DNA from 3 places in the Pararhizobium gei genome. Region 2 is predicted to be linked to each of the others. Evidence: riboswitches for the same ligand, from Rfam matches in the RefSeq annotation. Region 2 holds a riboswitch; each other region holds the start of a gene.
The links. Region 2 has a riboswitch for cobalamin ahead of PY308_RS14240 (CbtB domain-containing protein). Riboswitches for the same ligand answer to the same signal wherever they lie in the genome.
Positions count from the first base shown of each region.

Region 1 (7,823 bases), 1.6 Mb from region 2:
CCATGGCCTTCCTCGGCGGCAGCGGCGTCCAGTCCGTCTTCAACAGCGGCACGATCACGGGCTCGATCCAGCTCGGGGGCGGCAATGATTATTTCGACGGCACCGGCGGCAAGGTCAACGGCACGGTCAGTGGTGGCAGCGGCAACGATATTTACCTGGTAAGCGATTCTTCCATAAAGCTGTCGGAGCTCGCCAATGGCGGCACCGATCTTGTCAAATCGTCGGTTTCGCTCTCGCTCGGAGCCAATTTCGAAAACCTCACATTGACAGGCGCCGCCGCCATCAATGCCGCTGGTAACGGACTGGCCAACCAGCTTCACGGCAACAGTGCGGCCAACTCGATCAACGGCCTTTCGGGCAATGACATGATCTGGGGCCATGCCGGTGCCGATATCCTGACCGGCGGAGCCGGCGCCGACCAGTTTGTGTTCAACAAGGGCGATGGCAAGGACATCATAACCGATTTTGCGGCGACGGGATCGATCCACGACCGCCTCGACCTCAGCGGCCTCGACAGCATCACCAGCTATGCCGATCTGGTTAGCAATCATATGACCCGCAGCGGCAGTGACGTTTTCATCAACGGACTGAACGGCGACAGCATTCTGTTGAAGAACGTGACGCTCGCGGCACTCGACGCGGGCGATTTTCTTTTCTGACCGATATCAGGCCGTTTCGAGCAGCGACAGTATCTGCATGGCCGGCATTCGAAGCGATGGATCAGGCCACCGCTCCGGCCGGTCCGCTGGCCGTGCGTGCATAAGGTAGCGGAGCGGCGACGACGGCTGGCATGCCAGCTTCGAGGCAAGCGGCAATGAATGCCTCACGCGCTACTGCGGCCGGTGTCATCCGGTTCAGCGCCCGTCGGCAGGCGGTGACGGCCCGGTCATACCGCTCGCCTCTTTTCAGGGGCCATTCGTTTTCAAGGAAATCAAGAGCTTCGTGCACACTGCAGAAGGTTCGCTCAAGGCCGTTCTGCAGCCGGACTTTCAAGGGATGCGTCCAGGGGATATCGCGAATTGTCATCTCGTTTTTCCTCCATTTTCGACCGCCAGTTCGCACGTGTGGAAAGGATATCGGTCGCGGATTTTTGTCTTCAAGAGTCGTTCCGGACAGAGTCGAAAAAAATCCCTGTGTTCCCGGACGCGCTTCCGGTGGCCCTTGAAAAAATTCAACTGGACCGTAGTTGAGTGCGAGCGACCTGTTGCGTTATCCCGCCTCGCCTCGCCTTGCCATCGCCCCGGATTTGGGTCAGTGTCCGCTTGAAATCTGTCGGCTAGCCGACGAACTTGATTGGAGAAAAACATGCGCCTTGGGTCTTTGATGGCAGTAGCCGCGGTCACACTGATCGCTCTTTCCGGATGTGCGAGCACCGGAGCGGGCAACACGACTTATGCGCAGTATCAGGGCGCCTATCCGCAGCCCGATCTTTCCGCTTCAAGCGGCGGTGGCGGCCTGCGCGTCCCTTACTAAGAATTTCCGTCCGCTGACGGTCCCGCCTCGGTCAGGGCGGGCCGCCATTCCGGCAGCGAGGAGCGCCGGAATGGCTCTTGAAAATGGACTACGCCTCGATCTGGACATCTCCAAGGGGGCGAGAACAGCAGGCGAGGATGTAACCTTCCTCGATCTCATCGTCGAGGATGCCGCCATTGTGGCTCATCTCGACGTCGCCCGAAATTTTCATCACCCGACAGGTGCCGCAAAGCCCACCTTCACAGGCAGCGCCGATGCGCACCCCGGCTGACCGCGCCGTCTGCAGGATGGTCTGGCCCGGCTGGCATTTGGCCTCCTTGCCAGCCATGGTGAAGGTGACCGTGGAGACGGCCTGAAGATCGATGTCGCCGGCCCCTGCCCGAATGGCAAGCTCTTCTGCCGCCGGTGCCGCCGCAGGCTGGAAGCTCTCTTCGTGATAGCGCCCCATATCGAAACCGACGCCCTCGAGCATGGACTTGACGCCGCGCATAAAAGGCTCCGGCCCGCAACAGAAGATGGTGCGCTCGCGGAAATCAGGTGCAAGCAAGGCCAGCTTGGACGTCTCGATGCGACCGCGCAGGCCGTGCCAGCCATGGCGCGGGGCGTGGGTTTCAACGATGAAACCAAGATTGAGGCGCGGCATCTGCGCAGCAAGATTTTCGAGCTCGGCACGAAACAGCAGATCGTCCGGCTGGCGTGCGCAGGACAGGAATGTGACGTCCGTCTGGGGGGCGCAATCGGCCATCCAGCGGGTCATCGACATCATCGGCGTGATTCCGGAACCGGCCGAAATAAACAGGTATTTCTCGCCGGGATGCCGGACGAAGGAGAAATCGCCGAGCGGGCCGAAAGCCTTCAGCCTCATGCCGGGCTTCAGGTTTTCGAACATCCAGCGGGTGCCGATGCTCGATGCCTGCGCCTTGACGGTAACGGCAATGGTAAAGGGCCGTGAGGGCGTTGATGACAGGGTATAGGTGCGCATGACCGGATCATCGGGCTTTACCGGTAGCTCCAGCGTGACGAACTGACCGGGCAAGTAGCGGAACCAGCTGTCCCGATCAGCCTTGAAGCCGAAGGTCATGACATCAGGGGCTTCATGGGTGACGGAAATGCATTCCAGAAGCTGCTGCCGGTCGTTGAACGGCTGCAACTCGTCGAAATGCCGGAAAGTTGAGGCAATCGTCATATCAGGCAACCCGGACCAGAGGAGTGGCGACCGAACTGCCCTTAAGGCGATCAGCCATGAAGCGCGTGTACCATTCGACAAACTGCATCACGCCGCCTTCATGGTCCGGCGAATAGGGACCGGGTTGATAGGCTGGCGAGCGAATGCCGAAAGCGTTCTCCTCGACGATCTGGCGGTCCTGATCGTTGGTTTCGGTCCAGACATGGGTGAGTTCATCGAGGTTGTAGTCAACGCCTTCGACCGCATCCTTGTGGACGAGCCACTTGGTCGTAACCTGAGTCAGCTCAGGCCCGAGCGGCAGCACGCGGAACGTGATGGCATGGTCGGCCAGAACATGGTTCCAGGTGCTGGGATAATGGAACATCAGCAAGGTGCCGATATGGCTCTGGCTGACATCGTCCGACAGTTGGCGCTGGACGGCACGACGGCCGGACATGGTGTAGCTCTCGGCTTCCTGGATCAGTGGCATGCGGGCAACGCGGAACTGGCCGGTGGCCGACATCCTGAATTCGCTCGGCAGACCTTCCGCTTCGCACTTTGCCCAATGGGCTGCGATGACGGGATCGTCCTTGGCGCCCTGCACGCCGGTTGCGGTCGGCGCTTCCGGATAGGTGCGGCAGAGCTCGGGATGGTTGGCCGCGCAATGATAGCACTCGCGGTTGTTTTCCCAGACGAGTTTCCAGTTGCCCTTCTCGATGATGGTGCTTTCGAAGGCGACCTTCGTATCCTTCAGATTGTGCGGAGCGAGATAGGACAGGACCATGTCGCGCATCGGCTGAAAATCCGCCGCCTCGTCTGCAAGGCAGATGAAGATATAGCCGCCAATGGTTTCGCAGTGGATGGGCTTCAGGCCGTGCTGGCCCTTGTCGAAATCCTCGCCCATCTGGCGCGCATAAATGAGCTTGCCATCGAGTTCGTAGGTCCATTGGTGATAGGGACAGACGAGCTTGGCGGAAGACCCTTTCTGCCCGGCGCAGACCCGCGACCCGCGATGCCGGCAGGAATTATGCAGGGCGCGCACCACGCCCTGGCGGTCCCGCACGACGACGACCGGATAGGCGCCCACCTGCACGGTGAAATAGTTACCGGCCCTGGGCACTTCGCAGTCATGACCGATGAAAAGCCAGTCCTTGTACCAGATCTGCTCCATATCGAGCTTGTAAAGATCGGGATCGGTGTAGAAGGCCTGCTCCAGGCTATGCCCGTCCTTGCGGTTCTTCAATTTGCGGAGGACTTCGCTGCGCAGATCCATCGTCGTTTCCTTGTGCTCGCCACTTGTGGTCCGCGAGCCAAGGAAAGGAACCGCCGCCGCGCCGGGAGAACGCGTGGATAAACTGGTTCACTCTCCGGCTGCCCGCCGCAACCAAGACATCTTTTCACAAACAAGGCTGGTTTCCGGGCTCTGGAGCTGTCTTGTCAGACCTTCCCGGCGCCTTCCCGGATCTCTCCAGTGACTTTTTTGCCGGGTTTCGCTCCACCACCGTTGCGGGGGCAGCGCCGGATTTCGACCGGCTTCCCAATTCTCCGCCCTCCCTGTAAAGGCAGCACCTTGAGTATTGCCATCTAATCCTGCGCCGCGTCAAAACAGCCGTTGGAAAGCGACATCCGATTCCAGAAAGGCGACAAGAAAATAGAGCGGTTGCGGCTGTGATCGCTGGTCATTTTCTAAGCAGAAACAACGATATTTTTCGTTATTTAGGCAGATGCCCGTTTTAGCGGCGACGGCGTGCCGGTTCTGCAAAACTCGGGTCATTTTGCGACATGGCCGGGGCCTGTTCTTCCGGCTCCGGCGAAAGCCTCGCACCATCATGCCCGGCTACCTATGGAAAGGTCCCATTAACCCTAAGCATGTAGTTTTATGGGGATTATGACGCCGTGGTATATGATCCCCGCATACCCAGCAAAATCCGGGTTCAGGCCGATGTCAAACTTGAGATATTTCGACGCCGCTGCAGTTGCGAAAACGGCTCCGCCGCCGAAAATCGCGGTTCATACAGAATTCCTGCGCACCGGGCGTATCAATCGGCACCGGCCGGAATGGCACGCGGACGAAAAGCGCTATCTCACACATCAGGAAGTGGCCGAACGCACAGGGCGCAAGCTGCAGGCGGCAGCGACCGTCACCCATGAACGGATCAACGCCTTCCATGCCTCGATCCGCTTTCCCAAGGTGGTCTTCCATCGCACTCTTCAGGGCCGGCCACATCTGGGCTATTGCCACGTCACGACGGCGCGCACGAAATTCGCCCAGTTCAACGATGTCCGCTGGTCCTTCTACATCGCCAATTTCTTCTCGGAGATCGGCGACGACGAGCAGTTCTTCGACAGCGTCAAGATCGGCTATTCCCGGATGTATTTCGCCGTTGCGACCGAGATGGATCGCGACGCGGGCAAGCTGATCCTGAACAGGTCGGTCCACGAGAACGGGCTTCTGTTTCGCACCGCCGAGCCGAAGGAAGCCTTGAAGAACGTGCTGCTGCTCGGCGCGCGCAACGAGCAGCTTCGCCGGATCATCAACAGCCTCTGACCGGCGCCGGACATCGGTTGGCAATCTCCTTGCTTGCCGGCGCGGCCAAAATGGCTTGGCAAGGCTCGGCAATGCCCTGTAAAGAGACCGAAGAGCGCGTAGCCGCGACTTTGGAAGCTGCATGACCCTGATCATCGATACACGGACGGAACCGGAGCGCGCCCTGACGGGGGCCTGCGACACACTGGGCATGGGCCTGCCCGTGGCGATCCCGACGGAAACGGTTTATGGCCTGGCGGCGGACGCCACCAATCCCGATGCAATCACCCGTATTTACGAAATGAAGGGGCGACCGCGCTTCAACCCGCTGATCTGCCATGTCTGCGATCTCGACATGGCGCGCCGCCATGTTGTTTTCGATCCGATTTCACTGGCGCTTGCCGAGGCTTTCTGGCCAGGGCCGCTGACGCTGATCCTGCCGATGAAGCCAGAGAGCGGCGTGCATCCGCTGGCATCCGCCGGCCTCGATACACTGGGGATCCGCATGCCGGACGGGTTTTCCCGCCGGGTTATCGAGAGATACGGCAAGCCGCTTGCCGCACCGAGCGCCAACACTTCCGGCAGGATCAGCCCAACGACAGCCGCGCATGTCGCGGACGATCTTGGCGGCAAGGTCGCACTCATCCTCGACGACGGACCAGCCGGGATCGGCCTGGAGTCCACCATCATCAAGGTGGAGGGCGACGAGATCAGGCTGCTGCGGCCGGGCGGGCTGGATGTCGCCGACATTGAAAGAGTGACAGGAAAGACGGTGCAGCGACCGCAGACGGCGGGGGCTGCGATCGAGGCGCCGGGCATGCTCGCCTCGCATTATGCGCCGGGAGCGGCAGTCCGGCTGAATGCATCGGATGTCACGGCCGGCGAAGCCGTCATCCGCTTCGGCGGCAAGGTCTTGCCGGGCGAAGAGAAGGCCGTGCTGGTGCTCGATCTCAGCCGCTCCGGCGATTTGCGGGAGGCGGCGGCCAATCTCTTTGCCTACATGAAACAAGCTGACGCCTCGGGCGCCACGACCATCGCCTTCGGCCCTATTCCGTCCAATGGATTAGGAGAGGCGATCATCGACCGCATCGAACGGGCGGCGGCGCCGAGGGAGGGTACTCAAGGATGAATTGTCTTGGGATATATCCCTCTGGTCTTCGCCAAACGGTCCTCCCTTTGCGGTCAGCACAATGGCTTGTTGGTTGCAGGGGCGCGCGTCGATCTCCCTCTTCTCCCCAGCGGGGAGAAGTGCCGAGCGCAAGCGAGGTGATGAGGGGGACTTCGGCGCGGCCGGAACCAAACAGAACTGGCCTTCGGGCCCCCTCATCCGGCGCTTCGCGCCACCTTCTCCCCGATGGGGAGAAGAGGGGAGCAAAGAGCAACCCGGCGACCCACAAGGGACCGCTCCTATGATGAACACCCTCCCCTCACCCGATCTGATCGCCCGCTTCACCACCATCGTCGGTGCGGCGAACGCCCTGACGGAGCCGGGCGATCTCGCTCCCTATCTGGTCGAATCCCGCGGGCTCTACAAAGGCACGACGCCGCTGGTTCTGAAACCCGGCACCGTGGAAGAGGTGTCGCAAATCCTGAAACTCGCAACGGAGACCGGTGCCGCCATCGTGCCGCAAGGGGGCAATACCGGCCACGTGGCCGGACAGATTCCGCGCACCGGCGCTGCCGATATCGTGCTGTCGCTGCAACGGCTGAACCGTATTCGCGACATGGATCCAGTTGGCAATGTCATCGTCGCCGATGCCGGATGTATTCTGGCGGATATCCAGAAGGCTGCAGAAGCGCATGATCGCCTGTTTCCGCTATCGCTCGGTTCGGAAGGCTCCTGCCGGATCGGCGGCAATCTTTCCACCAATGCCGGTGGCACGGCGGTTCTCGCCTATGGCAATATGCGCCAGCTTTGCCTTGGCCTCGAAGTCGTTCTTCCGACGGGTGAAATCTGGGACGGACTGCGGCGGCTGAAAAAGGACAATACGGGCTACGACCTGCGCGACCTGTTCATCGGAGCCGAAGGCACGCTTGGCGTCATCACCGGCGCCGTGCTGAAGCTGTTTCCGCAACCGCTCGGCCATCAGGTCGCCTTTGCCGGGTTAAGAAGCGTCGAGGACGCGCTTGACATGTTCGACAAGGCAGCCAGCCTTTGTGGGCCAGCGCTGACCGGCTTCGAACTGATGCCACGGCTCGGCGTCGAATTCACGGCACGGCATATTCCGGGCGTTCGCGATCCGCTTCAGACTGTCCATGCCTGGTATGTCCTGATCGACATCTCCACCTCGGACTCCGCGGAGACGGCGGAGCGGATGATGAACCAGTTGCTGGAAAACGCGATCTCGACGGGCTTGGTGGAAAACGCGGTGCTTGCCGCAAGCGAAGCGCAGCGCCGGAGCCTGTGGCATATGCGCGAAAGCATGTCGCCGGCGCAGAAGCCGGAAGGCGGATCGATCAAGCACGACGTTTCCGTGCCGGTGTCCAGCATTCCCGCCTTCATGGCGCAGGCGGATGCGGCTGTCATGAAGGCCATCCCCGGCGCCCGCATCTGCGCCTTCGGCCATATGGGCGACGGCAATATTCACTACAACATCTCCCAGCCGGTTGGGGCCGACATCCAAGCGTTCATCGGCCGCTGGCGCGAGATCAATGCGA
Region 1 is NZ_CP119409.1:1,344,998-1,352,820, reverse strand. It holds gene PY308_RS06330 (beta strand repeat-containing protein) at 1-659, shown strand, start outside; gene PY308_RS06325 (DUF982 domain-containing protein) at 721-1,026, opposite strand; gene PY308_RS06320 (hypothetical protein) at 1,306-1,473, shown strand; gene PY308_RS06315 (FAD-binding oxidoreductase) at 1,562-2,659, opposite strand; gene PY308_RS06310 (aromatic ring-hydroxylating oxygenase subunit alpha) at 2,661-3,911, opposite strand; cobalamin riboswitch at 4,029-4,226, opposite strand; gene PY308_RS06305 (DUF6656 family protein) at 4,581-5,186, shown strand; gene PY308_RS06300 (L-threonylcarbamoyladenylate synthase) at 5,308-6,294, shown strand; gene PY308_RS06295 (FAD-binding oxidoreductase) at 6,575-7,823, shown strand, end outside.
Region 1: it holds a riboswitch for cobalamin, as region 2 does, so the genes downstream of both, PY308_RS06310 (aromatic ring-hydroxylating oxygenase subunit alpha) here and PY308_RS14240 (CbtB domain-containing protein) in region 2, are expected to answer to the same signal.

Region 2 (7,823 bases):
TTGCCGATGTTCCTGTTATCGGCGATGGCACGGGAGACGGCCTGTCCTTCGAAACTATCCTGTCACTGAAGGCCGACCTCGCGATCATGGCGAACTGGCAGGCGGACACGGAACTCGGCAAGCGCGCGATCGACTACCTGGAATCAACCGGCGTGCCGGTCTTCGTCGTTGATTTCAACAGCGACCCCCTGAAAAACACTCCGTCAACCATGCGCCTCCTGGGCAGGATTCTTGAGCGCGAGGCGCAGGCAAATGCCTTTGCCGACTTCTATGAAGTCCATCTGAAGCGGATTACCGACCGCGTCGCGGCTGCGCCCGAGCCCGGCCCGACAGTGCTCATGCACGCTTTCCCCGATCCGGACCGCTGCTGCTTCGCCTATGGCGCAGGCGGGTTGGGCGAGTTCATCGGCATCACCGGCAGCCGCAACATCGCCGACCGGAACATGCCCCGCCAGGGGGGCCTCGTCAGCGGTGAATATCTGATTGCGGCCGACCCAGAAGTCTATATCGCCACCGCCTCGCCGGGCGGAACCTATAGCGGCTTCTCTATCGGCCCCGGCGTGACGGCGGACGAAGCGCGACGAACGCTCGGCGAAGTCGTCAAGAATCCGACGCTGGCCAATCTGTCGGGTGTCCGTAATGGCCGCGTCTTCGGAGTGTGGAATTTCTTCAATGCCGTGCCTTTGAATATTCTTGCCGCCGAAGCTTTTGCGCGCTGGCTGCGCCCTGAACTGTTTGCCGATGTCGATCCGAACGCGAGCCTGACCGAGATCAACGAACGCTTTGCGGCAGTTCCCTTCGAAGGATCCTATTGGATCAGCCTCAATCCCTGAACCAAACTGCCGCCCATGCCTTCCATCCGGCGCACCCCCAGCTTATATAGAGAGGGGAGAATTTGAATGATTTGGATCATTGCCGCGGTCGCAGGATTGCTGATCGTCTATTCCGCACTGCGCTGGTCGCGTTTCAGGCGTTTTGCCGAACCAGTTTTGAGCATACTCGTTGCCCTGGCTCTCCTGTCCGCATTTCTCGTGTGGTGGCGGGAGGGCGGCTCGTCGGGCACCACCGATACACCGCCGCCATTCAGCCAGGCCCGGCCGGCTGTGCAGCCCGAGCAGATCCAACTCGAGAACATCGTTTTTACCCGCAATCGAACGACAGATATGAGCTATCGCGTGACGGGGGTCGTTTCAAACAGGAGCGCCTACGCTCTCGACTACTTCCGCCTCTCGGTCGCCCTCCAGGATTGCCCGGCAGCAAGTTGCAAGAGTATCGGCGACGACACGGCGCTGGTTCTCGCCCGGTTGCTTCCGGGCCAGAGCCAGCCGTTCGAGACCTTCTTCACTTTCCCCAACCCCTATGGCGTGGAGCCCGTCGCGCCGAATTGGTCCTATAGGGTGACCGATGCCAGCGGACGTATGCCCTGATTTCCTCAGGCTATTGTGGCGAGTTTCGCCAGGTCGGCGCGGATCGGGATTGCCGAGGAGCCACGACCCGGGCAGGATGACATCGAAGATTTCGAGGCCAGCACTGCGATCGTCAGGGAGGAGGAACAAGACCCGATACTTGGCTCTCTTTCAACCTGGCAAGCATATCGTCACCAGAAGCGGGGTACGCGATGGCATAGCCCTGCAGGATATGACAGCCGAGCCGCGCCAGTATCTTTGCATGTTCAAGCGTCTCGACACCTTCCGCCACGACTTCGATATTCAGCGCCTTGGCTATATCGACAATCGACCGGATAAGCCTCTTCTGTTCGCGGGACGTCGTTACCGGCATGACAAGGCGCCGGTCGATCTTCAACCGCCGCGGCTTTACCCTGATGAGCCCGATGATCGAGGCATGGCCGGAACCGAAATCATCGATTTCGACATCGATGCCCATCGCCTTCAGGGCCGCCACATTGGCAAGGATCCCGTCTTCACTGTCATCGAGGAAGATCGTCTCCAGGAGTTCGAACGACAGCGTGTCCGGCTCGATATCCAATTGCAGCAACTCGTCGATCAGCGGCGGATCCGCCAGGCGCGCGCCGGATACGTTCACCGCGATCCTTGGCACCCGGACACCCTGCCGCATCCATGACTTTCGATCGTTCAACGCGGCTTTCAGGATCGCCGCATCAAGTTCACCCATTTTTCCGAGATTTCCGGCGATGGGTAGAAACTCCCCGGGCAGAAGCAGGCCCCGCTTCGGATGGCGCCAGCGGGCGAGGCACTCCAGCCCAACAATCTGGCGTGTCCCTGCATCGACCTGAGCCTGATAGAACGGGACGAACTCGCCTTTTTGGAGACCGCGTTCGAACTGCCGGGCGATGCGGCGCTCATCGGCGATCTCAGCCTTCAATTGCGCGGAGAATACCTCCACCCTTCCCCGGCCAAGCCGTTTGGCGCGGTGAAGGGCAATGTCCGCCTCCGGCAGAAGGTCCGACATATTATCCCGGCTCGCACAGGCGATACCAACGGACGCGCCGATCAAGATGACCTCGTCAAGGTGCCGCACGGTCTGTCGCAATTGCAGGACGACACGGTTGGCAATGGTCTTGAGATCATCCAGCCTGGCATAATTGGTGAAGAGCACGGCAAATTCATCGCCACTGATCCGCGCGACAAATGTACTCTCCGGCAAAATCGCCCTCAAGCGGGTCGTGGCGTCCTTCAGGACTTCGTCGCCCCCGGCGTGACCGGCAGTGTCGTTGACTTGCTTGAACCGGTCGAGCCCGACATGCAGGACAGCCAGTTTCTCGACGCTGTCATCCCGCGAAAGTTCGCCAAGGTAACGGTCGAACAGGCGCCTGTTTGGCAGGCCCGTCAGATAATCGTGGTCCGCAGCATATTCTATTCGCCGCGTACTCGCCTCAAGCGCGACCGCGCGCGCTTCGGCAATGGCAGTCTGCCTTTGCAGTTCATTGTTAAGTTTCACATCGGAGGTCACATCCCATTCGACGCCGATGAAGATAATTTTTCCACTTTCCTCGAAGCAATGCGCCCGGGAACGCAGATTTCGGATCTCCCCATTTGGCAGCACGATCCGGTATTGCGAATGATAGGTTTCCCGTCCCTGGAGCGCAGCGTCGAAATCCGCAAGCGCTCTCTCCCTGTCGTCAGGATGGACACTGTTTGTCCATATATCGGCATTAACGCAGCCGGCCATGCCTTCTGTGCCGTAGAGCCGATGCATCTGCAGATCCCAGATGACTTCATCGGTCTGCGTATCATGCTCCCACACCCCGATTTGCGAGGCATCGAGGGCCAAGCCCAGCCGACGAAGAATATTCTGGAATTCCTGCTCGGTCCTCGCAGCCTTCATTGGATTCTCTGTGAGCAGTACAGCGCCATATGAACGCTGTTTTCATATATGATGAAGAAAAATAGCATAGCCCGCGGGAAACCGTGAGCGGCAAACTGCAATTACAGACGTTCACATTCAACTATTTGTATCTTCGATGTCCTGATGGGCGAATGAGGTGCTGCGGGCAAAGCTCGGCGAATTGACACGCATTGCATGACATCATAATCATTCATGGATCAAACGGTTCTCGTGAAAGCGAACGCTTTCAGGGAGTAAACGGGAATGTGATGGATGGACCCGTTCCGGGCATCCCAATCACGGCCGACCCCGCGACTGTAGAGCGGTTAGAAGCTGTCATGCCGGTAATACGGCAAAAGCCACTGTGGTAATGGCCCTGCGCCTGAACCTTGGGAAGGCGAGAAAGCTTCGTTGGTGCAAAGCACCTGACGCCGCGAGCCAGGAAACCTGCCGGTTGATGAAGGGCATAGGGCCCATATGGTGGGATATCCCACGCGCCATCACGGAGGTTGTTATGGCAACGACGACTGCTTCGAGCATTTCGCTCTCTCTCAACGACCGCATCACGGCTGGAATCATCGCTCTCCTGGTTGGCGGTTTTCTGGTTTTTGGAGCCGGTCTCGCGAATTCGGCTGTATTGCACGATACAGCCCACGACGTTCGCCATTCCTATGGTTTCCCCTGCCATTGACCCCCTGATGTGAAAGACCCTGCGTCTTTCACCTTGCGGCAAACCGGCTTGTACCCTGCGGTACAGTGTGCCGATCGCGTCCCGGTGACCGACCTGGGCGCGTTTTGCCATGGCATTTTCTGTGCGAAGCCGGTGCGCAGGCGCCTCTCCGCTCGTCTCAACCGGGGAAACTGAAATGATTATCAAAACCATCATGGCCGCCTTGGTGGCTGGGCTGATTGCCGGCGTTTTCACGACGGTGGCGCAGTCGGCCCGTGTCGTGCCGATCATCCTTCATGCGGAGGAATACGAGGGGAAGGAACCCTCTGCGGAACAGCCTGCAGGCATCGACGGACATCACCAGCAGTCGTCTCTCGGGACAGCGTCCGGCTTTCACGGATTGATGGCCGCACTGTCTCCTGTCACTCCGGCCTTTGCGCATGAAGGCGAGCATGACGAAGGTAGTGGCATCATGTTCGGCATGAGCCGCTTCACCGGAACGCTGTTTGCCAACCTGGTAGCCGGAGCCGGCTTCAGCCTGCTTCTGACCGCCGCCAGCCTCTTGAGCGGCTACCCGGTAACAGTGCGAAACGGGGTGCTATGGGGTGCCTGCGGCTGGCTTGCCGTGCATCTCCTGCCAGCGGTTGGGCTTCCGCCGGAGCTGCCCGGTTTCCCGGCGGCGGACCTCCAGCAACGCCAGATCTGGTGGGTGGCGGCGGTTGTTCTCTCCGTAGCTGGCCTGCATCTCCTGGTGCTTCGCACCGAGATCGCCTCAAAAATTGGCGGCCTGGTGTTCATTGCCATGCCGCATGTCTACGGCGCACCGCAGCCTGTGGATATGTCCAGCACTGTTCCGGCCCTGCTCGGTGCGGAATTCGCCGTCGCAGCCCTCGCCACGGCGCTCGCCTCCTGGCTGTTTCTCGGCTTCGTTACGGGCTTGATCAACGACCGTTTTCTGAAGGCATAAGCCGTTATCGACCGCCTGCGCCTTCGAGATGCGCGCGCAGGCGGTCTTTTCGCGTCCGTTCGTCCAACAGCACGCAGACGTCGCAAAAACGCCCGTCTTTCGTGCGGTAAAAGAGGCAGCAACCGCTGCGCAGCCGGAAGAAGCGGCCGCTGAGAATACCTTCGATATTCGTTTCTACATATTCAAAATGGACGTCGAACGACAGCGGCGATCCGGATTTGCGGACAAGGGAGCGGGCAAGCCCCATCGCCCGTTTCTCATCGCAGAGCGCGATGCCGACATCAAGAAATGCCCCGGTAAGGCCATCCGCAGCAAGCCGCCACAGCGCTGTCGGCGACAGCCCGCTTCGGCTGGCTATCGTATTCACGACGGGGCGAAGGCCTGCAACGAAACCATCGTGAAACGCCGCCAGCGGATCCGAGCCGCTTGCGAAATCGCTGAAACAAAAGTGGAGGCGGCGGGCATCCGCCGGTCGATTTTGTAAGGTCTTTTCGCCCAAAGGCTCGAACCTTACAGCGAGCGTCGATGGATCGAGATCAATCACCCGGCCCGTTTTGAGAAACAGCGCCCCCACAGCAATGCTGAGATGGTGGCTGTAGAACGCCATGAGATGGGCGCCACGGACCCGGTCGTCCATTCCGGCTGCAAACTGGGTCTGGTAGCCCATCAATACCTCGACGAACGCACCTTCAGGATCCCAGGCTTGGTCAGCATTTTCAAAACGGCTAAAGCTCGTCCGTTGGGACAGGGCGACATCGGGGAAGCGCTCGGCCTGCCAGGCAAGCGCTTCACTCAGGTCATCGCCCGAGGGAAATGACGGCTTGTCGCCGAAATCCGCTTGCTCTGCCAAATCCATCGACCATCCGTTTCGAAGACCCGTTTATCTCAAAGCCAGCCGTCCGAAAACCCGGCGACTTTCAAACCCCGTGCCATCACGGGATGCTCGCGCATCCGTCTCCAGAACAAGCCACTGCGATGGTTTTCGATCATCATCACCAGAAGGCCCTGGTCAAGACCAATGATCCGGCTGTTGAGCCAGCCCTCCGATGTCTTTGACGGAATGCTCGGGTTGAAGCTCCCGACAAATTGCCCGTTTTCAAGCACGCCCGGATAGGCCGCAATGATGTTGCGCGTCGCAGAGATCGCCGCCTCCGGCGCGTGGGCGACCGAGGCCAATGGCGCCCAGGGGGCAACAGTGCCGTCATCCGGCCCGAGTGGCGCTCCCCGCGCCGCATAACCTGAAAAATCCTGCCGCCTGCCGTCATAAAGGCGGCGCGGTCGTAGCGGCCCGTCACAAGCCGTCAGTCCCCAAAGATTCGGCCCATAACCGGCAAAACGTCCGGGATTTCGGATCGCATACGCCCTTTGAACCGAGATGGCCCGGCAGGTGTTCTCGAAATAATCGGTCTGCTTTTGCCTCATGGGCGCGTCGCGAATGCCACGAAAATCGATCCAGGCCTGCGAAAACAGGTGCGTGAACAGGGGACCGGCATAAAGGAATGGCCGATCATCCACCGTCATCCAGTCGAAATGACGCGTAAACGCATCATAGCTTTCCTTGCCGATCGGAAAGGACGGCGAAGCGAGCGCCAAAACATAGAGAATGTGCGCCTCGCTGTAACACGTCCAGTGGTAGGGCAAAAATCCACTACGGGGCTTCCAGGCCAGCCACAGGGCTCCCTGCCCATCCGCCGCCCAGGCCCAGTTTGCGCGCGCGTAAAGCATGGCGGCAAGCGAGCGGATTTCCGCCTCAACCGGATCGTTCTCTTCAAAATAAGCTGCGGCTGTCAGCATGCCGGCAATCAGGATGGCGCTGTCGATCAGCGACAACTCGCTGCGCCAGGCGCGGGCTCCCGTCCTCATGTCGAGAAAATGATAGTAGAGGCCCTTGTATCCCGTTGCGTCGCGGTCGCGACTTTGTGGGCTTTGCGCAAAAAATCTCAAGGTGGAAAGCGCTCGTCCCGCTGCATCTGTGCGCGAGATCCAGTGTCGTTCGACCCCGGCCGCATAAGCCGACAGGCCAAACCCCGTGGCGGCGATGCTACAGGGCGAACCCGGCTGGGAGGTGTCGGCAATCAGCCCATTGTCCGGGTTCGCGTGGTCCAGAAAGTATTCGAATGCGGCTTTCTGGAGCCGGTCGATGAGCGCAGTATCGCTATCATTCTTCAGAAGCATTCCGTCAATCACTCCCATGGCGCGAGTCGAACACAGCCGGCCTTCGGGTGCAAATCACCGATTGTTGAACTTCAACGCCTGCAAAATCATCGCCCCTGAGCTAAGCTGTGTTACAGTTTTCTTGTTTTCCGCGACAGGAAGCCGTGATTGGACAGCTCTAATGTTCACAACACTCGCTCTGCTCTTTGCTCTGTCCGGCACGGCTGCGGCTTCCGTGGCGGCTGGTCCGGAAGTCGATGTGGCACTGGTGCTCGCCGTCGACATGTCCGGCTCCATGGATCTCGATGAAGCGCGGGTTCAGCGCACGGGGTATGTCGAGGCGTTGCGCCATCCCGACTTTGTCAACGCGGTCACGGCCGGTCTCAACGGCCGTATTGCCATCAGTTATTTCGAATGGGCTGGCAGCGTCAACGAGACATCCCTGGCGGGTTGGCATGTCATCGAAAAGAAAAGCGATGCAGACGCATTCGCCGATCTGCTTGCCGAGCGACCGGTCTACACGCGCCGCGGAACATCGATCTCGAATGCGATCGCCTTCGCATCCAAACTTTTGGATGCCGGTGCCCCCACCGCCATGCGGAGGGTGATCGATGTGTCAGGCGACGGACCGAACAATCTGGGGCCGCCGGTGTACCCGGCACGGGAGAAGGCCGTCGCCAAGGGCATCGTGATCAACGGTCTTGCCATCCTCATCCGGCCATCGGG
Region 2 is NZ_CP119409.1:2,927,360-2,935,182, forward strand. It holds gene PY308_RS14225 (ABC transporter substrate-binding protein) at 1-833, shown strand, start outside; gene PY308_RS14230 (DUF3426 domain-containing protein) at 900-1,427, shown strand; gene PY308_RS14235 (putative bifunctional diguanylate cyclase/phosphodiesterase) at 1,540-3,306, opposite strand; cobalamin riboswitch at 3,513-3,775, shown strand; gene PY308_RS14240 (CbtB domain-containing protein) at 3,821-3,997, shown strand; gene PY308_RS14245 (CbtA family protein) at 4,173-4,943, shown strand; gene PY308_RS14250 ((2Fe-2S)-binding protein) at 4,948-5,799, opposite strand; gene PY308_RS14255 (glucoamylase family protein) at 5,829-7,118, opposite strand; gene PY308_RS14260 (DUF1194 domain-containing protein) at 7,279-7,823, shown strand, end outside.

Region 3 (7,823 bases), 240 kb from region 2:
TCATAGGCTTTCAAGAAAGCGCGGCTGATTGCAGACGGATTCTGTTCAGTCTACGCCGTCCCGGATTTTTTCGGCATTTAAAAAAAAATCGAAAAAATCGCGAATTCACCTTTGCTTAAGGTCTTAATAACCATCCGGTAACGCCTGTCAGGCTAATTGTTCCCTGCGGCAGCAAACACTGCCGCCCGACCGGATCAGGTACTGCGTCCCGGATCGGCGCTTTCTTCGGGTGTACGCCGGAGAGCCGGATTGTCATGGCAAGCCGCACGGTTTCGTTGAGGAACCGGTGCGGCTTTTGCGTTGAACATCTGTCATCATACTGGTTGCGTCAGCAAAAAGCGTCGCCGGATTGCGAAAGGGACGACTTCGGGCGGATGCGGTGCTAGAGGATCGGCATGGCAAAAAGGATCATGCTTCAGGGGACCGGCTCGGATGTCGGGAAAACGGTGCTCGTGGCGGGGCTGTGCCGCCTGATGGCCAATCGCGGCGTCAAGGTCGCGCCTTTCAAGCCGCAGAATATGTCGAACAATGCCGCCGTCTCCGATGACGGTGGAGAGATCGGGCGCGCCCAGTGGCTGCAGTCGATGGCGGCGCGGGTGCCGTCGTCCGTGCATATGAATCCCGTTCTCCTGAAGCCGCAATCGGAAACCGGCAGTCAGGTCGTCGTCCAGGGCAAGGTCGCCGGACAGGCGAGGGGACGGGACTATCAGGCGTTGAAGCCGAAACTGATGGGCGCCGTCCTTGAAAGCTTCGAGCAGGTGAGCCGGGGCCGCGATCTTGTTATCGTCGAAGGTGCGGGGTCGCCCGCAGAGATCAATCTTCGGGCCGGCGACATCGCCAATATGGGCTTTGCGACCCGCGCCGGCGTTCCGGTGGTTTTGGTCGGCGACATTGATCGTGGCGGTGTCATGGCCTCGCTTGTCGGCACGCATACCATCCTGACGGACGACGATCGCCGCATGATCAGCGGCTATATCATCAACAAGTTTCGAGGAGACGTGACGCTTTTCGACGCGGGGATCGATGCGATCCGCGGCTTTACCGGCTGGCCGTGTTTCGGTGTCGTCCCATGGCTGAGAAGCGCCAAGCGTCTGCCGGCCGAGGATTCCGTCGTTCTGGAACGGCTGACGCGCGCCAACGGCCGGGCGCTGAAAGTGGCGGTTCCCGTCCTTTCCCGCATTGCCAATTTTGACGATCTCGATCCGCTGGCTGCCGAGCCGGAGGTCGATCTCGTCTTCGTGCCCGCCGGTGAACCCATCCCGGACGATGCGGGGCTGGTGATCATTCCGGGCTCGAAAGCGACAATTTCAGACCTCGCCGATGTGCGGGCCAACGGCTGGGATCGCGATCTGCAGGCCCATGTTCGGCGTGGGGGCCATGTCATCGGTATCTGCGGCGGCTACCAGATGCTCGGCCAGTGCGTCCGCGACCCGCACGGCATCGAGGGCAATGTCGCAGAGCTTGCCGGTCTGGGCCTTCTCGCTGTCGAAACGGAGATGGCGCCTGAAAAGACCGTTCGCAACAGCAGTGCCCGCTCGGCGGTTTTCGATGTGGTGCTGGAGGGGTATGAAATTCATCTCGGACGCACGACCGGCCCGGATTGCGCCAGTCCGATGGTCCTCATCGACGGTCGCGCGGACGGCGCTGTCTCGCCGGATGGCAGGGTGAGCGGAACCTATCTGCACGGGCTTTTCGCCAGCGACGCCTACCGCGCCGCCCTTCTCAAGAGCTTCGGCATCGAGGCGGGCGGACAGAACTATCGCCAGTCTGTTGACACGGCGCTGGACGACGTCGCCGTTGAACTCGAAGCCGTTCTCGACCCGGGCTGGCTTGACGGGCTGATGCCCTGATCGCCGGTTCCGCTCTCGATTGACAGCTTCCGCCAGAGGGCCTAATCATCGATGATTGGATGGTTCCCGTGCCGGTTTCCGGCTCGGGAGTAAATGGGAATGTGGAGGAGTGGACCCAAACCGGGCATTCTTATCGCAGCCGACCCCGCGACTGTAGAACGGTCAGGGTTCGCCATCCGGGAAAGCCGTCGTTTCCACCGGCCGCATGGTGCGGCGGCGCAATCTGCGGTCCAACCGGAAAAGCCACTGGAGTTGCAGTGCGATCAGCCGGGGCCGGACGCCTCTCACTCTACGAATCGTCCACCTCTTCGTTCTGCCCGTCGATTGCAGTCCTGCAATATGGCGTCAAAACTCCGGGAAGGCGAGGCGGACCCGTTCGGGCCTCAGAGAGAGGTTCGTGACGCCGTGAGCCAGGAGACCTGCCATCCGCAGGGCCCCGTCTTCGCCAGGGGTCCGCCCGACCCAGGGAGAGATACTCCCGATGCCAGCACGGAGGTTGTCATGGCTCTATCATCCCGCTCACGCGGCTTGCCCTTCATCTCGCGGCCCGCGGCTTGCGATCCCTCCGGCATGTGCTGAGGCCGGTATAATTTCATGACATCGATTGCAGCAGGATCCATGCTGGTCCTCGGCGGCGCCCGTTCCGGCAAATCGGCATTTGCCGAGCAATGGATCGTTCGGTCGGGTCTGGACAGGCACTATGTCGCGACGGGGCGGGCTTGGGACGACGAAATGCGGGCAAGAATAGCCCTGCACCGCGACAGCCGTGGCCCTGATTGGCAGACGCATGAGGAGCCGCTCCATCTTGTTGAGTGCCTGCACAGGATCGATGCGTCCGGACGGGCTGTTCTCGTCGATTGCCTGACCCTGTGGGTGACCAATCTGATGATGGAGAACAAGGACGTAACCGCGGAATTTGAAGGGTTGGCGGGCTTTGTCACGCAAGCGCAGGCCAGGCTCGTGTTCGTGTCAAACGAAGTCGGTCTCGGCATCGTGCCGGACAACCGCATGGCGCGCGATTTTCGCGACCATGCCGGCCGGTTGCACCAGATCATTGCCGCGAGATCTGCGGATGTCTATTTTATCGCGGCCGGATTGCCGCTGAAAATGAAGGGTTGATCCATGACCACTGCAAAGTCCGCCCAGGGTAAGATCCCGGCGACCGTCATCACCGGTTTCCTTGGCGCCGGCAAGACGACGATGATCCGCAACATCCTACAGAATGCCGGAGGGCGCCGGATCGCCCTGATCATCAACGAGTTCGGCGATCTCGGTATCGACGGCGACGTGTTGAAGGGGTGCGGCGCTGAGGCCTGTACCGAAGACGATATCATCGAACTTACCAATGGCTGCATCTGCTGCACCGTGGCCGACGATTTCATCCCGACCATGAGCAAGCTGCTCGACCGCCCGGACCGGCCTGACCATATCATCATCGAAACCTCGGGCCTTGCCTTGCCGCAACCGCTGATCGCCGCCTTCAACTGGCCGAACATCCGCAGCGAAGTGACCGTCGACGGCGTCATTACCGTCGTCGACAGCGCCGCCGTGGCCGCTGGCCGTTTCGCCGACGATCACGACAAGGTCGATGCGCTGCGCGTCGGCGACGACAATCTCGACCATGAAAGCCCAATCGAGGAACTGTTCGAGGACCAGCTGACGGCGGCCGACCTGATCATTCTCAACAAGACGGACCTGCTCGATTCGGTCGAGTTGGCTTTCGTTCGCAGGGAGGTGTCGTCGCGCACCAGCCGCAAGCCGACGATGATCGAAGCGAAAAATGGCGAGGTTTCCGCCGCCATTCTTCTGGGGCTGGGCATTGGCACGGAAAGCGACATTGCCAACCGCAAGTCGCATCACGAGATGGAGCACGAGGCCGGCGAGGAGCATGATCACGACGAATTCGACAGCTTCGTCGTTGAACTGGGTCCGCTTGCCGATCCCGCCGCTTTCCTCGAAAAGCTGAAGGTTGTCATCGCCACGCACGACGTGCTGCGTCTGAAGGGGTTTGCCGATGTGCCGGGCAAGCCGATGCGGCTTTTGATTCAAGGGGTCGGCACGCGCATCGACCAGTATTTCGATCGCGCCTGGGCTGCTGGCGAGGTGCGCCGGACACGGCTCGTCGTCATCGGCCTGCATGACATGGATCAGGCTGCCGTACGGGCTGCGATTGAAGCGGCGGTTTGAAATTGATGTGGGCGTTCGCGGATTACCCCCCTCTGTCACTGCGTGACATCTCCGCCACAAGGGGGGAGATCGGAAGGCAGCGTCGTCCGATCTCTACCAAAGCCAAGGCTGTGCTTAGGGTTGCCGCAATCGATCTCCCCCCTGGTGAGGGAGATGTCCGACAGGACAGAGGGGGGTATTGCTGCCCCCGGAGGCCGTCATGCACCTTCTCCTAGCCCAGAAGGGCACCATCACCGATGGCGAGGAGGCGATTGATCTCGGTCAGTCTCCCGCCGACGTCCTGTTTCTGTCGGCCGCCGATACCGAGCTGTCCTCGATCGCTGCCGCGCACCGGACCCGACAGGGCGGCGCAACCCTGAGGGTGGCAAGCCTGCTCACGCTCAAGCATCCGATGTCCGTCGATACCTATGTCGAGCGCACCGCGCGGCATGCCCGGCTCATTATCGTGCGTCCGCTCGGCGGCGATAGCTATTTCCACTATGTGTTGGAAGCCCTGCATGCGGCTGCGGTGACAAACAGGTTCCAGATCGCGGTCTTGCCGGGTTGCGACAAGCCCGATCCGGGTCTTGAGCGGTTTTCCACGGTTTCCGCAGACGACCGCAACCGGATGTGGGCCTATTTCACCGAGGGCGGTGCCGACAATATGGGCCGGCTGCTTGGCTATGGCGAGGCGCTGATCGACGGCTCGGAAAAGCCGGAACCCGCAGCGCCCTTGCTGAAGGCAGGCATCTGGTGGCCGGGTTTGGGCGTGATCGGGGTCGAGGCGTGGAGGAAAGCCATCGGGTTTGGTGTCGCCGGAGAGGCACCCCCCTCTGTCAGCTTCGCTGACATCTCCCCCTCAAGTGGGGAGATTGACCAACTGCATCAGTCGCAGGTCGATGTTGATATTCGTAAAAGTGAATGGGGAAAGCCGGGGCGCGCTGCATCGATCTCCCCCCTTGTGGGGGAGATGCCCGACAGGGCAGAGGGGGGTAAGCCCACCCCGACCGCGGCTATCGCTTCCACGCGTCCCGTCGTTGCCCTTTGCTTCTACCGTGCGCTCGTCCAGAGCGGCGAAACCAGACCTGTCGAAGCCCTGATCGCGGCCCTTGCGGCCGAAGGCATGGCGGCGCTGCCGGTGTTTGTGTCCAGCCTCAAGGATCCGGTGTCCGTCGGCACGTTGGAGGCGATCTTTGCCGATGTGCCGCCGGATGTGGTGATGAACGCCACCGGCTTCGCGGTTTCGGCACCGGGCGCCGACCGCAAGCCGACTGTGCTGGAGAGCAGCGATGCGCCGGTGCTGCAGGTGATTTTTTCGGGCTCTTCCCGTGCCGCCTGGCAAGCCTCGGCGCAGGGGCTGATGGCGCGAGACCTCGCGATGAACGTCGCGCTGCCGGAGGTCGATGGCCGCATCCTGTCGCGGGCGGTGTCCTTCAAGGCCGCAGCGGTCTATGACAGCGCCGTCGAGGCCAACATCGTCGGCCATGAGCCCGTGACCGACCGTGTTGCCTTCGCAGCGGCACTCGCCGCCAACTGGGCGAAGCTCCGCCGCACCGCTGCCGGCGACCGCCGTGTTGCGATCATTCTCGCAAATTATCCGAACCGCGACGGGCGTCTCGGCAATGGCGTCGGCCTCGATACACCTGCCGGCACCATCGAAGTGCTGAAGGCCATGGCCGCCGCCGGCTACGGCATTGATGATATTCCAGCGAGCGGTGACGCGCTGATCGACCACCTCATGCGCGGCCCGACCAACTCCGTCCGCGTCGATTGCGACATCCGCGAGACGTTTTCACTTTGTGATTACAACAGCTTCTTTGCGTCTCTTCCGGTTCAGATTCAGAATCAAGTGCGTGACAAATGGGGTGAGCCGGAGAGCGATCCCTTCTTCCGACACGGCTGCTTTGCCCTGCCGCTGGCGCGCTTCGGCAGGACGCTGATCGGTATCCAGCCGGCGCGCGGCTACAACATCGATCCGAAGGAAACCTATCATTCGCCTGATCTCGTGCCGCCGCATGGCTATCTCGCCTTCTACGCCTTCCTGCGGCAGGACTATGGGGCGCATGCGATCATCCACATGGGCAAGCACGGCAATCTCGAATGGCTGCCCGGCAAGGCGCTGGCCTTGTCCGAGACCTGTTATCCGGAAGCTGTCCTCGGCCCGATGCCGCATCTCTATCCGTTCATCGTCAACGATCCGGGCGAGGGCACGCAGGCCAAGCGCCGCACCAGCGCCGTCATTATCGATCACCTGACACCGCCCCTGACGCGTGCCGAATCCTACGGCCCGTTGAAGGATCTGGAGGCGCTGGTCGATGAATATTACGATGCGGCCGGCGGCGATCCGCGCCGATTGCGGCTTCTGAGCGGTCAGATCCTCGATCTCGTTCGCGATATCGGCCTCGATCAGGATGCCGGGATCGAACAGGCTGATGGTGAGGACAAGGCGCTCGAAAAGCTCGACGCCTATCTCTGCGACCTCAAGGAGCTACAGATTCGTGACGGCCTGCATGTGTTTGGCGTGGCTCCCGAGGGACGTCTGCTGACCGATTTGACGGTGGCACTTGCACGGGTGCCGCGCGGGCAGGGCGAGGGGCGCGACATGAGCCTGCAGCGGGCGATTGCGCGGGATGCCCGGCTGGAAATCTCCTCATTGATCTCCCCGCTTGTGGGGAAGATGTCCGACAAGACAGAGCGGGGTAAAGCCTCCTCCAGTTCAGAGTCTGCCATACCCCCCTCTGTCGGCCGGGCCGACATCTCCCCCACAAGGGGGGAGATCAATCCGGAGCGACTCTTCGATCCCCTCGACTGCGTCCTCTCCGACCCCTGGGCCGGCGACAAACCCGCCATACTCGACGACCAGACGGACGCCCCGTGGCGCACCGCCGGGGACGCGGTGGAACGGATCGAGCTTCTGGCCGCGAAATTTGTCTCCGGCGAAGTGCCATGCCCGCCGGACTGGCCGGTCACCCGGACCGTGCTCGACGAGGTCGAAACACGCCTCAAGCCGTCCATCGTGCAATCCGGTCCGGCCGAGATCGCCGCGCTGATGGCAGGGCTCGACGGACGGTTCGTCGCGCCCGGTCCCTCCGGTGCACCGACGCGCGGACGGCCGGATGTGCTGCCGACGGGCCGGAATTTCTACTCCGTCGACAGCCGCGCGGTGCCGACGCCGGCGGCGTTCGAACTCGGCAAGAAATCGGCAGACCTTTTGATTCGCCGCTACCTGCAGGATCACGGCGACTGGCCGACCTCGATCGGCCTGACTGCCTGGGGCACGTCGAACATGCGCACCGGTGGTGACGACATCGCCCAGGCGATGGCGCTGATTGGAACCAAGCCTGTCTGGGACATGATGTCCCGCCGGGTTACCGGCTATGAAATCCTGCCGCTGGCGGTGCTTGGCCGTCCGCGTGTCGATGTGACCCTGCGCATCTCCGGCTTCTTCCGCGACGCCTTTCCCGATCAGATCGCGCTGTTCGACACCGCCATCCGGGCGGTCGGCGCGCTTGAGGAGGAGGATGCAGACAATATGATCGCAGCGCGGATGCGGCTGCAGACGGCAGAACTCGAAGCCTCCGGCCTGTCGCCGAAGGAGGCGGCGCGGCGTGCGTCCTACCGCGTCTTCGGCGCGAAACCGGGCGCCTATGGCGCCGGGTTGCAGGCTGTCATGGATGAGAAGGGCTGGGAGAGCAAAACCGATCTTGCCGATGCCTATCTCACCTGGGGAAGCTATGCCTATGGCGCCGGCGAGGACGGGAAGGCCGAACGCGGGCTGCTCGAAGCGCGGCTGAAGACCGTCGAGGC
Region 3 is NZ_CP119409.1:2,686,825-2,694,647, reverse strand. It holds gene PY308_RS13170 (cobyric acid synthase) at 396-1,850, shown strand; cobalamin riboswitch at 1,894-2,291, shown strand; gene cobU (bifunctional adenosylcobinamide kinase/adenosylcobinamide-phosphate guanylyltransferase) at 2,445-2,969, shown strand; gene cobW (cobalamin biosynthesis protein CobW) at 2,973-4,037, shown strand; gene cobN (cobaltochelatase subunit CobN) at 4,237-7,823, shown strand, end outside.
Region 3: it holds a riboswitch for cobalamin, as region 2 does, so the genes downstream of both, cobU (bifunctional adenosylcobinamide kinase/adenosylcobinamide-phosphate guanylyltransferase) here and PY308_RS14240 (CbtB domain-containing protein) in region 2, are expected to answer to the same signal.